2 regions of the Shewanella rhizosphaerae genome follow, and region 2 is predicted to be linked to the other one. Evidence: riboswitches for the same ligand, from Rfam matches in the RefSeq annotation. Region 2 holds a riboswitch; the other holds the start of a gene.

Region 1 (8,061 bases), 2.2 Mb from region 2:
TTGCCGCGCTACGTCGTCGCAAGTAAGCAGATAGCTTGAACAGAAAAAGGGAGCCACTTGGCTCCCTTTTTTATTGATAACGCGAAAGGCGACTAAACCAAGCACTGAACGATGAAGTACAAATCCACCAGGCTAAAAGCCAAACCTAAAGCGCAAATACCTTTGTCATCACCTTATAGAGCTCTGTGCCTTGATACACAGACGCCGAGGCAAAATGTAGTACGGGCACACAGTCCACCGGCAGACTCAGAGGCACTATCGCATCCTCCTCGCCATATCTGTCGACACGCAAGATGTTGGCGAGCGGTTCTCCAGCCACAAGCGGCTGCCCAACCTTCGCCTTATACTCCACCAAGCCGCCTTGCGGCGCATGATACTTCTTATAGTCTTTCAGGTAACAGGCGTAGCGTGGCATCTCAGCTGGCTCAACCCGCTCACTTATTACGCCGCGCTTGCTGAGATAGGCCATGATCCCTTCGACATCCACCAGGGCATCGGCCAGGTCGACATTCTCCTGACTGCCAAGCTCCAGAGTAAAGGCCGATACGGGCACCTCAATCTCGCGCCCCTGAGTGGCCAGGTATTCACTCAGCTGCCACCAGGGACAGAAGATAGACTCATCCATGGCACCGCCAAACTCGTTGGGGATCAACAGGGTGTAGGGAATAGAGAAATACTTGGCAGCGTCTTTATCATACTCGGGGCAATAGAGATGCTTACACGACTTAGGGCCAGTATGCAGATCCAGCACTATATCCGCCTCATGGCCCATCTGCTGCAGGCTCACCGCCAGACGATGGCCCGTGGTGATCCCCCAGGGCTCATGCAGACGGCTATAGCAACGCTCGACCAGCAAGGCCCTGAAATGGGCGATCAGCTCGGCATCGTTCAGGTGTTTATGGCCCTGATACCAGCTAGCAATATCCAGCTTATGATCGAGATATTCGCGGTTCCAGTTTACCCCTGTTATGGGGTCGAACCGGCCCAGGGTAAACTCGCCACTCTTCTGATTGATCCCCAACGGATTGGCCAGAGGCACCAGGGTGATCTTGCCGCGCAGCTCGCAGCCTTCGAGCGCCTGCATCAGCTGATAAATCACCGCATTGCCCTGCACCTCGGCGCCGTGGACGTTGGCCTGTATGTAGACACTCGGCCCTGTCTGCACCACTGGGGCAAACTCAAATAGGTTCAGCTCGAGATCTTGGCCTGTGGCGAGCTCGCCAATCTTTAGCGTGGAACGACCCGGCTTCATAGCGACCCTTCGAACAAGTTTTGATGCAGGGCGCTGACGACCTGAGCCGCCTCAGACTCGGCCACCAGGACACATAAGTTGTGTGGGCTGGCGCCCTGACAGATCATGCGCACATTGTGGGGCTCTAACACCTCGAACACGCGGCGACACACACCCGACGTGGTGGCAATCTTATTGCCCACTATCGCCACCAGCGCCAGGCCATCTTCTACCCGCACCCGGCAATGCTGCGACAGCTCCTGCAACAAGGCCTCGCTCAGCAGGCTGTTTCCGGCCGAATCTGAGCCCGTCTTATCTAGCGTCAGAGAGACGTTCACCTCTGAGGTGGTGATTAAGTCCACACTGATCTTGTGGCGCGCCAGGGTGGCAAAGGTCTCGGCCAGGAAGCCTTGGGCGTGCAGCATCTGTAGGCTATGCAGATTAAGTAGAGTCTGGTCACGTCGCACCGCCACGGCGCGATAGATAGGCTCGTCGTTCACCTGATGACGAATCCAGGTGCCACCGAGCTCAGGCGCCTTGCTGGAACCGACAAACACCTGAATCTTGTGTCTGACCGCCGGCAAAATGGTTGCCGGGTGCAGCACCTTGGCACCAAAGGTGGCCATCTCGGCCGCCTCGTTGAAACTGATCTCAGGGATAGGACGCGCATTCGGTGCAAGGCGTGGATCTGTCGTGAAGATACCCGGCACATCTGTCCAGATCTCAACCGCAGACGCATCCAGCGCCTCGGCAAGTAGGGCAGCAGAGTAGTCGCTGCCCCCACGGCCTAACGTGGTGGTGGCTCCCTGTTCATCGGCGCCGATAAAACCTTGGGTCACGATTCGTTGCTCACTAAGCAGGGGCAACAGATGCTCAGTGCAAAGCTGCTTAAGCGCTTCTATCTGCGGCTCGGCGCGACCGAAATGACTGTCGGTGCGCATCACCTGACGCACATCGAAGGCGCTCGCCCGCTCGCCCTTCTCTCTCAGCACGGCAGCAAACAAGACAGATGAGCACTGCTCACCCTGGGCAAGCAGTTCGTCTGTAGTCGCCTTATTACGGTTTTGGGAGAGCGACTCACTCAGGCTGGCAATCTTACTTAAGATGGCATCGAGGCGAGCGGCCACATCATGGGGCTGACCCAACTCGTCGAGGATCTTATATTGAATCGAGGCGATCGCCTTGAGCAGCTGCTGACGACGCTCAAAGTCCACATTATCCTGAGTTAGCTCCACCAGCAGATTGGTCACACCGCTCGAGGCGCTGACGACCACCACGCGGGTTTCAGGATTGGCCAATACGATATCGGCGCAGCGGTTCATCGCCTCATAATCGGCGACAGAGGTTCCACCAAACTTAGCAACAACAATAGACATTAGCGCACCTCAACCCAAGTAGCTGACGATGACACAAAAAAAATAGATAACATTGAATACGCTCCGAACTTACTTCGTTCGAAGAGCCTGGTGCAAAGATGACGCACCCCAAGACGGGAAACAGCGATTGCCACCAGAAGCTCTCCACCAAAAAACAGGTGACAATCGGTGGGATTCAGCCCAGTCGACCGATAAACAGATGAAACCAAACATCTCTTTACCTCGGCGTTAATCTCCCTCATAAACCGTCAACGGAGTTTGGACTCCTCGGGCTTACTACCTAGTTAACGCTCCTCTTCTGTATCACTAACCTTAAGGTTAGGATGCAAGAAAACTATCAAATAACAGAATAAAAAGTCAACGATATTTTAGCCTGTCTTGATGAAAGCCTCTCAAGTTCCCCCGCCTGCTAGCGGCTGATGTCGGGCAGCTCGCTGACCAGACAGACCCGGGCAGAAAACTTGCCCAGGGTGAGCTCGTCATACTCCACCAGACAAGGCACCAGTTGCAGCTCGTCCTCATCGACAAAATAGATGGCGTTTTGATTAAACACCTTGCCAAGAGCTACGGCTGCGGCCTTATCGATAGACACGGCCCAGCTCTTCTCCATATGACCTCTGTCACTGGAGGCGCCAATCAGAGCACGATAAGGATATTGAAGACGTTGAATATGACGTTGAAGCTGTTTGTCGAGGAGACGGTTTTGCGAGGGAGAAAGGTGTTGGCCTTTAGGATTATGAGCGGTAATGATTGCAAATGATAACGAAGGGGAGAAAGGTTGTGTAAGTAAGAACTGCGTTTGCTGATAGCATTGCCAAAGGTGTTCTCTTGCTGTACTCATCACTAAAATATTCCTAAATTAGATTCCGTCGATTATAGCAAAATTCCTCCGCCTTCCTAGAGGTGTGAGACAGGTCACTTTATTAAATTTTATTAATACCATTAAAATCATGACCTTATGAACACAAATGTGATTTACATCAAATCTCAAAGGAATTTTGTTAACATTTCATTTGTTAACAAATGACTAAAACGAGTACAATAAGTTCGTTGATTCACTTCCACTCATCTCACGATGAAATACTTTTTGTTACATCTTGTCGACGACAAGGTCATCAAAAGTTAGTCAATTTCCTGTATAAAATGTGAGCTTAGGCTGATTTAGCATTTAAACTTGAAAATATTACATAGTTAACGGAACTATTCCCAACTATTGTTAATCGAAGTGAGTAACAGTTCGCGTGTCTTTTGAAAGAGATACGTATACTTTACTAATCATGAAGTGTGTTGCTGTACCAATTGGGTTTGATAAAAGCACTACGTGAGTTCGGTAATTGTCGCGAAGACAGATAGGGCGCAGCAGCACCAACTAGCGCTCATGGTTAGAACAGTTTTAAACAAATATTAGGTAAATAAATATGCAAAACCCGCACATTCTGATCGTTGAAGATGAAGCCGTTACCCGGAACACGCTAAGAAGTATTTTCGAGGCTGAAGGATATGTGGTAACTGAAGCCAATGACGGCGCAGAGATGCATAAAGCCATGCAGGAAAACAAGATCAATCTTGTGGTTATGGATATCAACCTACCAGGTAAGAATGGTCTGCTGCTTGCGCGTGAACTTCGTGAAATCAATAACATCGGCCTTATCTTCCTTACCGGCCGTGACAACGAAGTTGACAAGATCTTGGGTCTGGAAATTGGTGCCGATGACTATATCACCAAGCCATTTAACCCACGCGAACTGACTATCCGTGCACGCAACCTGCTGACTCGCGTCAACAGCACTGGCGGCGAAACCGAAGAAAAGAGTGCCGTAGAATTCTACCGCTTCAACGGTTGGAGCCTAGAGATCAACAGCCGTTCACTGGTAAGCCCACAAGGCGAGTCGTACAAGCTGCCCCGCAGTGAGTTCCGCGCCATGCTGCACTTCGTTGAGAACCCAGGCAAGATCCTGACCCGTGCCGACCTGCTGATGAAGATGACAGGCCGTGAGCTTAAGCCACACGACCGTACCGTGGACGTGACCATTCGTCGCATCCGTAAACACTTCGAAAGCTTGCCAGATACGCCAGAAATCATCGCCACCATCCACGGCGAAGGCTATCGTTTCTGCGGTAACTTAGAAGAAGCATAAATCACATCCAGCTAGCGCAAATGTGATTCGATTAAAAAGCCAGTCTAACGACTGGCTTTTTTGTACATGGATTTTCTGTTTATGGAGAATTATTCCCGGTGGCCAGGGCCTGAAATGTTCCAGACATTTCAAGGCATTTCCTCCTTCCATGGAGGTCAGAAGGCCATAGAGGGGATTTGTATAGGGATATACTTATCCCCGGAGCCCATGGATGGGCTAAGAGGCGATTTGTGTCTAGAACACTTATGCCAAAGCCCATGGATGGAAAGACTTGGTATTTGTACATGGATTTGTCTCTGTTTATGGAGAGTTATCCCCGGTGGCCAGGGCCTTGAAATGTTCCCGACATTTCAAGGCATTTCCTCCCTGACCCACAGGGAAATGGGGAATGTCTAGAATCCTAGGGAAGGATTTAGACCTAACCAAAACGATACCTGAGTATCGAGTCGGCCTTTCGAACATTCACGACTCTCCGACAAGAAAGTCTCTATGCTCTCTTTCGGTGATAAGTGGTTTGGGTCAAAGAATCTAATACCACTTCACTCTTAATCACGTTAAAACTTAGTGGGCTTTCAAGTTCACCAAATAGGGGGACTCCACCACCAAGTAAAATAGGAAAACGAGTAATCACCATTTCATCGATCAGATCTTCTTTAAGGAAATTTTGAATCGTCACTCCACCGTCAATGTATAGCTCATTGAATCCCTTCGCATTCAAGTCAGCGATAATATCAACTAGCTTCCCTTTAACTAAAAAAACTTTATCTTCATAACCTTGAGGAACTTCGGTCATAGTGTTACTCAACACAAACACCGGCTTACTATAAGGCCAGTCACAATCAAAACTCAGCACCATATCTAAGGTATTCCGCCCCATTACTAAGCCGTCAACTCTCTCCATCAAAGCGACAAATCCCGTATCAATATTGTTTGGATTAGGAACTGAATGTAGCCAGTCGAGTTTGCCTCGCTTATCTGCGATATATCCATCTAAACTGGTTGCAATGAATACGATGTTTGCCATGAGCACCTCGTCAAGTTTATGGTGATTGAGCCAAGCTAAAATATGGTTTAAAATAATTTCTACGCCGTAGAAATAATAGTAAGTTTATCGGGAGCTCAAATGAGTGTCAATGAAAAGAAACGTGGACGCCCTAATGGAAAACAGTCGCAGTTAAGTGCGCAAAGCATACTAGAAGCAGCTAAGTCTTTGATGAAAAGAGATAGTAAAACACCGAGTATCCGCTCATTGGCAACAGAATTAAACGTGGATCCAATGGCAATCTATCACTATTTTAAAAACAAGAATGCATTGTTAGAAGCCCTTACCTCTTCGCTCGTATCCGAAGTCTATCAACCTCAAGCAGACCCTGATTGGCAAGGCGAATTAAGGCGTTTATGTGTCAGCTATATTGAATTGTTGCAGCAATACAACGGGCTACTACAAATCATGTTAGGGATGACATCCCTGGGTCCTGCCCAAATATTTACCGAGCGTTATAGAAATATTATCGCCCCTTTAGCACTAGACGAGAAAACAGAAAAAGATAGTCTAGATTTACTCGCTGACTACTTACATGGCTTCGCGTTATCAGCCAGTTGTTGCCATGATGCAGAGTTAATTAAACCCCAAATGATGGATGGGCCTTTGACTCTGATTTGTAAATCATTAGAAACCTGACTTAAAAGTTTCTTCTGAAAACTCATATTCAACTAGTAAGGCATTCTCGCTTCCCCATCGAAATTTACGACTCTCACAACAAAAAGCCCTGCTGCTTTCGATAAGCAACAGGGCTTTTGTTTTGCTAAGGCCTAGCGCCGATAACTTAGTGTTTCAGCTGCCTGTCGAGGAAGTCGGCCAGTGAGCGATAGAGGTGGGTACGCACCTTCTCACCGCGCATCGAGTGCTTAGAGCCGGGATAATCAATCATTTGGAACAGCTTGCCCTCGTCCTGCAACGCCTTATAGACCCGGGTGCTGTTTTCAAATAACACGTTGTCGTCGGCCATACCGTGGTACATGAGTAGCCCTGACTGATAGCCTTTGACGTACGGCAGTACGCTAGAGGCCTCATAGCCTTCGGCATTGGTCGCCGGATGCGATAGGTAACGCTCTGTGTAGTGGCTGTCATACAGAGACCAGTCGGTCACGGGGGCACCCGAGATAGCCGCCTTGAAGTAATCCGGCGCCTTAAACAGGCTCATCAGCGCCATGTAGCCACCATAGCTGTGGCCATAGATAGCGATATTCTTGCCATCAACATAGCTGAGGCTACGCAGGTAATCGACACCGGCCTTCTGGTCATTCACCTCGGCCTCGCCCAGATGCTTGTAGATCACCTGCTCGAACTTGGTACCACGATGGGCCGAGCCGCGGTTATCCAGCTGGAACACGATAAAGCCCTGCTGCAGCAGATACTGGGTAAAGTAGTCGTGCTCGCTCCAGCTGTTAACCACCAGCTGGGCATGGGGACCGCCGTAGACGCGCACCACCACAGGGTACTGCTTAGTGGCGTCAAACTGCGTCGGCTTAAACAGGCGATATTGCAGCGCCTGACCATCTTCCGCCTTTATCTGACCAAATTCAGGCAGCTGCCACTGACCAAAGTAAGGATAGAGAGGGTGCGCCTTATCCACCTTGTTCTGCTCCACCCAGGCCAGGCGTTTGCCCTGCTCGTCATGAAGGCTTATCTGCGGCGGCTGCGCCAGGCTGTTGAAGTAATCCAGGTAGATCGCCTGATTGTCGGCAAATACCGGCGCGTGCATGCCGCTACGCTTGCTCAGCTGCTCTATCTTGCCGCCCTTAAGCGGTACGCGGAACAGGTGCTGCTCGACCACACTCGCCTTGCGGCCGGTGAAGTAAACCCAGCCCGCCTGCTCATCCACATGCACCAGCTCGTCCACCGCCCAGTCACCTTTGGTCAGCTGCCTGAGCTGTCGCCCTTGCTGATCGAACAAATAGAGGTGATTAAAGCCGTCACGCTCAGACGCCCATAGCATCTGTGGTGACTTCTTGAGGAAATGCAGGTCGTTATTCAGGTTCACCCAGGCGTCACTCTCCTCGCGGATCATGGTCATGGGTGCATCTTGACTGCGAAGATCTAAGATACGCAGATCCAGTCTGTGCTGATCCCGGCTCTGCCATTGAAACGACAGCTGCAGGCTATCGGGCAACCACTTCACTCTCGGCAGGTAGATATCCTTATCTTCTCCCAGGTCGACCCAGCGCACTTTTTTATCGGCCAGCGTCACCACGCCCAAATCGATGACCACGTTGTTCTTGCCAGCATAGGGGTAGCGCTGCTCGGTCAGCTTGA
Region 2 (8,061 bases):
TAAGGGCGATACTGCCCATCAAGGAGTTGGGATAATCCTGAATCGAACTGCCTTTATCGAAGGCGAGCAGGTGGCTGGATTTTGCGCGATAAATAATGTCATTGGCTTTTAACGGCGCCAGCGAGACAGTCGCCGCCCGGCCTCTGAATATCCCATCCAACATGCCGGTTTGTACGCTGGTAAATCCATTATCTATCCATTGCTTCGCCGCTTCCTGGTCGGGATAAATATAGTTAAACCACTCTTTCTCTGCGTGCACGGCACCATTATCGGCGTTGCCACCGATACGCTTAATTTCATATACCGGGCGAGCCACTTTCTGCTGGTCATATTTAAAGTCGATACCGTAATTGGTGTAGGGATCGATAAAGCCGGGATATATCAACTTACCCGTCATGTCGATGACATAGGCATCCTCGGGTATTTTGTCGCTGGGGATAATGGCTTTAATTTTATTATCTTCAATTAACAGTGTGGCATCCTGCCTGGTTTCGCCGGGGGCGATCATCAGGGTGGCGTGGGACAGCGCTGTTAATTTTGGCGTGTTATCAGTTAATTGAGAATTCGCTATCGCGGACGGACTCGCCAAGAGACAGGCCGCCAGATTCGCGCTCACAGAGAGAAAATGGATTCGCATAGAGTTTAATTATTATTGGCTGGGATCAAAAGTAGCCCAAGATTATCCCATATCATGAACAATTTCCAAGGGCGGAACTGTATCGGTTTATGTCAAACCATAGGGCAGGTGTTATCCGAAAGGATAGGCTATTGATTGGCTAACTTTGACGGAAATAGTTGCAAGGAATAATGGCCGGAAGCATGACCTAAATGAATGACCTAAATAAGGATAGATAAAATACTCTAGAGATGGCCAAGGCAAATGAGCGACATAAAGGGCAAAACGCGCTTAATCACAAATAAAGAGTAGAAATAAAAAAGCCAACCTTGAGGTTGGCTTTTGCTTGCGACGCCCTAAGTGGGGCGTTTAGGCTTAGATAAGGAAGTCTTCGAGTGAACGACCCTTATCTAATTCATTCTTAAATACGGTTGGTGTGCGACCCTGACCCGTCCAAGTGATCGTTTCGCCATTCACTTCAATTTTATATTTTGGTGGGCGTGGAGCACGTTTTTTAGGAGCTGGCTTAGCAGCCACTGTACCTAAATCGTCAATTGATAAACCAACAGCTTCCATTTGTTGGCGAATCTCTTCTATCTTTGCATTGCGCTCGGCCATAACCGCGCTTTCTTCTTCTGCTTGCTTCTCTTTCTCGGTGATGATTTTTTCAAGCTTAACCGCTACATCTTTTAAATCTTCTACCGACAAATCTTTAACAGCAGCTTTAAAGCGACGACCATGCGTCAATATATCTAGAAATTCGCTCATATTAATTATGTCCTGCTTAAAAATAAAATAGTAAATAGGATTACAGGGCTAATAATAGAAACTAAAAAAGGTTTTATCAAACGAATTAAATGAATATTTGACGCTTTAATGTAAATTTTATTTCAGCTTCTCTATTTTCGCCCCTTTTTGACCCTTTACTTCCCCCTAAACACGCTGTTTTTGATCTGATACAAAGATGCTGATGACTTCCTGTTGACGTTAACGTCAACAGCACGTAAAGTGGCATAAGTTGGTGATAGTTTCGCTATGCACTATTTGTTATCCAGAATAAAGACGTAAGAAGGAAGCCTTATGAAAGTATTGGTGCCAGTTAAACGCGTCGTCGATGCTAATGTGAAGGTCAGGGTTAACGCTGACAATACAAATGTCGATACCGCAAATCTGAAGATGGCCATTAACCCATTTTGTGAGATTGCTGTAGAAGAAGCGGTACGTTTGAAAGAAGCAGGTATTGCGACCGAGATTGTGGTAGCAACCATAGGGCCTAAGGCGTCGCAAGAGCAGCTACGCACGGCGATGGCGCTGGGCGCCGACCGCGGTATTCATGTTGAAACCGACGAAGAGCTTGCGCCGCTTTCTATTGCAAAGATCCTTAATGCGATTCAAGCCAATGAACAGGCTCAGCTGATCATGCTGGGTAAGCAATCAATCGATGGCGACAACAACCAGACTGGCCAGATGCTGGCGGCGTTGGCTGGACTGCCTCAGGCTACCTTTGCCTCTGAGGTGAAGGTTGAGGGCGAACAACTTGTGGTGACCCGTGAAATCGACGGCGGCCTGCAGACCCTTAAGATGCCACTGCCTGCGATTGTCACCACAGACCTGCGTCTGAACGAGCCTCGCTATGCCAAATTACCTAACATCATGAAGGCGAAACGTAAGCCGCTCGATACCGTGACGGTAGACAGCCTGGGCGTGACCCTGAAGCAGCACCAGAAGGTGCTCAAGGTGACACCGCCTGCCGAGCGTCAAGCGGGTATTATGGTGGCTTCTGTCGAGGAGCTGGTGGAAAAGCTAAAGAATGAAGCGAAGGTGATCTAAATGGCGATTCTAGTAATAGCAGAACATGATAATGCGACTTTAAAACTCGATACCGCCAAGGTTGTGGCTTGTGCCCAGGCTATCGGCAGCGAAGTCGATGTGCTGGTAGCCGGTCATAACTGTGGCGCCGCGGCCGAAAGCGCCAAGCAGCTTGCCGGTGTGCGTCAGGTACTGGTTGCCGATAGCGGCGTTTATGCCAATGCCATCGCCGAAAACCTGTCACAGCTGATCGTCTCAGTGGCCAGCGAGTATCAACACATCCTGGCTGCGGCTTCAAGCGTAGGTAAAGATGTGCTGCCTCGTGTGGCGGCGCTTCTGGATGTGGCGCAGCTTTCTGAAGTGGTCGAAGTGGTGAGCGAAGACACCTTCGTGCGTCCTATCTATGCCGGTAGCGCCATGGCGACGGTTCAGAGCCTTGACAACATCAAGGTGATGACGGTTCGCGCCAGCGCCTTCGATGCGGTAGCCCAGGACGGTAGCGCCTCGGTGCAGACCCTGGACAACGAATACAGCGGCGATGTTGAGTTTGTGACTCAGACCCTGTCAGTGTCAGAGCGTCCCGATCTAGGCGCCGCCTCTGTGGTGGTTTCAGGTGGCCGCGCCATGGGCAGCGCCGAGAACTTCGCGATTCTCGAGCAGTTGGCCGATAAGCTGGGCGGGGCACTGGGTGCATCGCGCGCCGCGGTTGATGCCGGTTACGTGCCAAACGATCTACAGGTGGGTCAGACGGGTAAGATTGTCGCGCCGGATCTCTATATCGCCGTGGGTATCTCGGGTGCCATCCAGCACCTTGCGGGGATGAAAGATTCTAAGGTGATCGTGGCGATCAACAAAGATCCAGAAGCGCCTATCTTCCAGGTAGCCGACTATGGTCTGGAAGCGGATCTGTTCGAGGCAGTGCCTAAGCTACTCGAACTTCTTTAATAAAATGTAAATGCTTGGTGAGCACTTTGGTGTTCATCTAAAATATAGTGTGATATAGATCACATGGAGCGGCTTTGAGGTAGCGTCCTTAAAGCCGCTTGTGTTTTTATGTGCCTCACGTTTGCCGATAGTGACATTGGCAGGCGTCCTGAGACGTAGAGGTGCATTAAATATCAGTAGTATTCGTTAGGGTGATGCCGTTAAGCGAATATGAAAGGATTTGGTGCCGAAGTGGTGGAGTTGATCAAGGCTTGCCGCTGGGGCTGTCATCGAATAGAGGCAGCACTGCCATAGTGCTTCTTATCTGGATTGATAAGTGGAAGGTATACCGAGAATGGGTATCACTATGGAGCGCTACTGATAGGACAGGTGTAATATCTCATGCTATATCCCACCAGTTCAGTTGCCCTCCATTCGTATTTTAACGAAGACAAAATTTTACAATGACAACTTTGAGTTATGCCGATTCGGCACTTTCTTTGCTGCCGCCCGTGGTAGCGATTCTGCTGGCGATCTTTACCCGCCGCGTCCTGCTCTCACTCGGTGTGGGGATCCTCCTGGGGGCACTGTTAATTGCCGATTTTTCACCGCTGGATATGGGTCAATACCTGGGACAGCAGGTGGTGGGCCTGTTTTGGGATGATGGCGCCCTAAACAGTTGGAACGTCTATCTGCTGGGCTTCTTGATTCTGCTTGGGATGATCACCGCCCTGATCACCGTCAGCGGCGCCGCCAAGGCCTTTGCCGATTGGGCGCGCCAGCATATTCGCAACAAGCGTGATGCCAAGCTACTCACCATGTTCCTGGGCTGCGTGGTCTTTATCGATGATTACTTCAATAGTCTGGTGGTGGGCAGTGTCGCCAGACCGCTCACCGACAGATACTATATCTCGCGCAGCAAACTGGCTTATCTGCTGGACTCAACCGCCGCGCCTATCTGTGTGATCTCGCCCGTCTCTAGCTGGGGCGCGTACATCATCGCGCTGATCGGCGGCATACTCACCGCCCACGGTTTCACCGACAGCGGTCATCTGAGCGTGTTTATTCAGATGATCCCGATGAACTTCTACGCCATCTTCGCCCTGGTTTTGCTGCTATGCGTCGCCTTCATGGGGCTGGATGTGGGACCCATGCGTCAGCATGAACTCAACGCCCAGAAGGGCAACCTGTATGACGAGGCCAAGGGCCTGCCGCCAGGGGCTAACAGCGACCTGCCTGAGGCCGATTCTGGCAAGATATTAGGCCTGTTCCTGCCTATTACTGTGCTGGTGTTTGCCACCATCTACTTCATGATAGGTAGTGGCGCCGACGCCCTGGCGGCAGAGAGTCTGCCCTTTAGCGTCATTGGTGCCTTCGAGAAGACAGACGTTGCCTCATCGCTCTTCTTCGGCGCCGTGGTTGGCCTGGCTGCGACCTTGGTATTGGTGGTCAGTCAGGGACTGGATAAGGCGCTTATCTTCAAAGGCGTGATTGCCGGTGCCCGCTCTATGCTGCCCGCCATCTATATTCTGCTGTTCGCCTGGACCATCGCCGGTGTGATAGGCCAGATGGAGACGGGTAAATATATGGCCAGCCTGGCGACCGGTAATATTCCGTTCGCGCTACTGCCAGCCGTACTGTTCGTGCTGGCGGGCCTGACCGCCTTCTCTACCGGCACCAGCTGGGGCACCTTCGGCATCATGCTGCCTATCGCCGCCGACATGGCCATGGGCACCCATACCAACATGATGTTGCCTATGCTGGCCTCAGTGCTGGCGGGCGCAGTGTTTGGCGATCACTGCTCGCCTATCTCGGACACCACCATCTTGTCCTCTACCGGCGCCAACTGTCACCACATAGACCATGTGCTGACTCAGCTGCCCTATGCCCTTATCGTGGCGGGGATCAGTTTGGTGGGCTATACCGTGCTGGGCTTCACCGAATCCGTAGGCGCCGGTCTGGCGGCCTGTAGTGCGCTGTTTGTGGTGAGCGTTTTGGTGCTGCGCCATAAGGCCAATCGCCCGGCTTAATTCAGCTACGCCAAATCAAGGTTCATTAGATATAAAAATGCCGCTCATAGAGCGGCATTTTTTTATGGGTGACTCCCCATTACTGGGGAGTGCGTTGAGGCAGGAATTAGTTGAGGCCACGGCGCTGAAGCAGGGCATCAGTGGTCGGTGCCTGACCACGGAAGGCCTTGTACGCTTCCATCGGCGGCACGCTGTTACCCACCTCGCGGATGGTCTTGCGATACTTCATGCCTATCTCGCGGTTGAGGCCGCCCTGGGTCTGCACATAGGCGAAAGCGTCGGCCGCCAGGATCTCGCTCCACATGTAGGCGTAGTAGCTGGCCGAATAGCCACCCGGGAAGGCGTGGGCAAAGTAGGTCGACTTGTAGCGTGGCGGCACGGCGGCGATATTGATGCCGTGTTTCTTAAGTGCCTTGGCTTCGAACTCGGCCACATCTTGCAGCGGAGTGTCGGCGCTCAGTGAGTGCCACTCGAGATCCACCAGGGCCGCCGCCATATATTCCAAGGTGTCGAAGCCTTGGTTGAAGCTGCGTGATTTCAGCAGTTTCTGTAGCAGCTCAGCGGGGATCACTTCGCCTGTCTCATAGTGCTTGGCGTAGTTGGCCAGTACCTCGGGGTGGGCGGCCCAATCTTCTTCGAAGGTCGAGGGGAACTCTACAAAGTCGCGGGAAACGGCCGTGCCCGACAGGCTAGGATAGGTCACCTTAGAGAACATGCCGTGGGTGCCATGGCCCATCTCGTGGAACATGGTGGTCACTTCGTCGTAGCTGACGAAGGTCGGCTCACCCTCTGGCGCCTTCTTGATGTTCATCACGTTGACCACTACAGGCTTCTGGTTTAGCAGCTTAGACTGGGTCACGAAGGAGCTCATCCAGGCGCCGCCGCGCTTGCCTTCGCGGGCAAAGTAGTCGGCGTAGAAGATCGCCATAGAGCTGCCGTCGGCGTCAAACATCTCGTAGGCCTTCACATCTTCATGGTAGACAGGCAAGTCCGGGCGCGGCTTGAGGGTCACACCATAGAGACGCTCCAGGGTGAAGAAAACGCCGTCTTGCAGCACGCGGTTGAATTCGAAGTAGGGCTTGATGGCGGCGCCGTCCAGGTCGAACTTATCTTTGCGCACCTTCTCGGCATAAAACGCCCAGTCCCATGGCGCCAGGGTGAAGTCGCCACCTGTCTTGTCGATCATCGCCTGGATATCATCGGCTTCTTTCTGGGTGTTGGCCACCACGGCGGGCACCATAGAGCCGAACATCTGGTAGACGGCATCCGGGGTCTTGGCCATCTGCGGTGTCAGGCGGTAGTCGGCCCAGCTCTTGTAACCCAGTAATTGGGCGCGCTCGGCGCGAAGCTGTGCCAGGCGGGCAACCAGTGAGGCGGTCTCGTTCTCACCGCTCATGCCGCGAGTCGACGAGGCTTGCCACACCTTCTGGCGCAGCTCACGGTTTTCAAGCTTGGCCAGGATAGGTTGGCGGGTGGTATTGGTGATATTGATGAGATACTTGCCTTCATGGCCAGCGGCACTGGCATCGGCCTTGGCGGCGCGGATCTCGCTGTCTGACAGTCCCTTTAGCTCATCGACGCTGTCGACCACGACGGCGATCTCCTTGGTGAGTCTCAGCAGACGCTGACCAAACTCATTGGTAAGCTTAGATTGCTCTTCGTTAAGCAGGCGTATCTGCGCTTTTTGCGCCTCGGTTAGCTTGGCACCGGCCATGACGAAGCGTTGGTGGTAGATCTCGATGAGGCGCACCTCTTCGGCGGTCAGCCCTAAGGTGTTTCGGCTCTGATACAGGCTGTCGATGCGGGCAAATAGCTTGCCGTTGAGGTGGATGTTGTCCGAGTGGGCGGCCATCTTAGGCGCCATCTCGCCCTGAAGCTTACGCAGCGCTGGGTTGCTGTTTGACCCTGTTAGGTTATAGAACACCTTGGAGGCGCGGGTCAGCAGCTCGCCGCTGGTCTCCAGTGCCACGATAGTGTTGGCAAAGGTGGCGGGTTCGCTGTTGTCGGCAATGGTCAGCACCTGGGCATAATGCTCATTGATGCCTTGCTCTAGGGCGCTCTTAAAATGCTCATCCTTGATCTGGCTAAAATCTGGGGCCTGATATTGCAGGGGGCTTGGTTGCATCAGCGGGTTTTGCGTCTCGATGCTGGCGGTGGCCTGTGTGGTAGAGCTGCTTGATTGACAACCACTGAGGAGCAGTGTGGTCGATAAGGCGCCGACGACGGCAAAGGCGATAAGATTCAATTTCATCTAGTACAACTTCCTTAGATTTGCGATTGTTATTTTTATGTGGGCGAGTTTGGCTTTAATGTAGCTTTTGTAAATTAACTCAGGCTGAAAATGGCCACTGGGGCCAAGAAAAAAGGAGCCTGGCGAAGGGCTCCTTTGGTTGGAACTAGGGATAGTGTTTAATTACCTTGCTGTCACCTCAGGCGTTAGCGGGTAAAGTTATGGTAATTTTCGATACCAAAACTGCTGCCTTCGGCGTGACAGGTTGCACAGGACTCGGTGGTGCTGAGCTTGTACCACTCGGTAGCAGGTACATCTTCCGTGGTGGTACCGCCGTTTTGCATCATGTGGTTCAGCGCGCTGTCATCGTTATGGCAGGCGTAACAGTTGGCCGTGATTGGGCTGGCCATCTTGTTGCTTACACCATAGGCACGTGCTTTGATGAACTGATT

The links. A riboswitch is a leader RNA that binds a small molecule or an ion and turns the genes downstream of it on or off. The one in region 2 is predicted to bind lysine.
Region 1: it holds a riboswitch for lysine, as region 2 does, so the genes downstream of both, lysC (lysine-sensitive aspartokinase 3) here and K0I63_RS13380 (Na+/H+ antiporter NhaC family protein) in region 2, are expected to answer to the same signal.

Annotation. Positions count from the first base shown of each region.
Region 1 is NZ_CP080420.1:888,122-896,182, reverse strand. Features, by position in the region: gene K0I63_RS04050 (S8 family serine peptidase) at 1-26, shown strand, start outside; gene K0I63_RS04045 (succinylglutamate desuccinylase/aspartoacylase family protein) at 146-1,252, opposite strand; gene lysC (lysine-sensitive aspartokinase 3) at 1,249-2,607, opposite strand; lysine riboswitch at 2,737-2,913, opposite strand; gene K0I63_RS04035 (DUF3293 domain-containing protein) at 3,017-3,448, opposite strand; gene arcA (two-component system response regulator ArcA) at 4,026-4,745, shown strand; gene K0I63_RS04025 (dihydrofolate reductase family protein) at 5,233-5,769, opposite strand; gene K0I63_RS04020 (TetR/AcrR family transcriptional regulator) at 5,869-6,426, shown strand; gene K0I63_RS04015 (S9 family peptidase) at 6,572-8,061, opposite strand, start outside.
Region 2 is NZ_CP080420.1:3,044,488-3,052,548, reverse strand. Features, by position in the region: gene K0I63_RS13400 (amidohydrolase family protein) at 1-637, opposite strand, end outside; gene K0I63_RS13395 (H-NS histone family protein) at 992-1,384, opposite strand; gene K0I63_RS13390 (electron transfer flavoprotein subunit beta/FixA family protein) at 1,697-2,446, shown strand; gene K0I63_RS13385 (electron transfer flavoprotein subunit alpha/FixB family protein) at 2,447-3,370, shown strand; lysine riboswitch at 3,519-3,735, shown strand; gene K0I63_RS13380 (Na+/H+ antiporter NhaC family protein) at 3,814-5,379, shown strand; gene K0I63_RS13375 (M3 family metallopeptidase) at 5,486-7,630, opposite strand; gene K0I63_RS13370 (multiheme c-type cytochrome) at 7,816-8,061, opposite strand, start outside.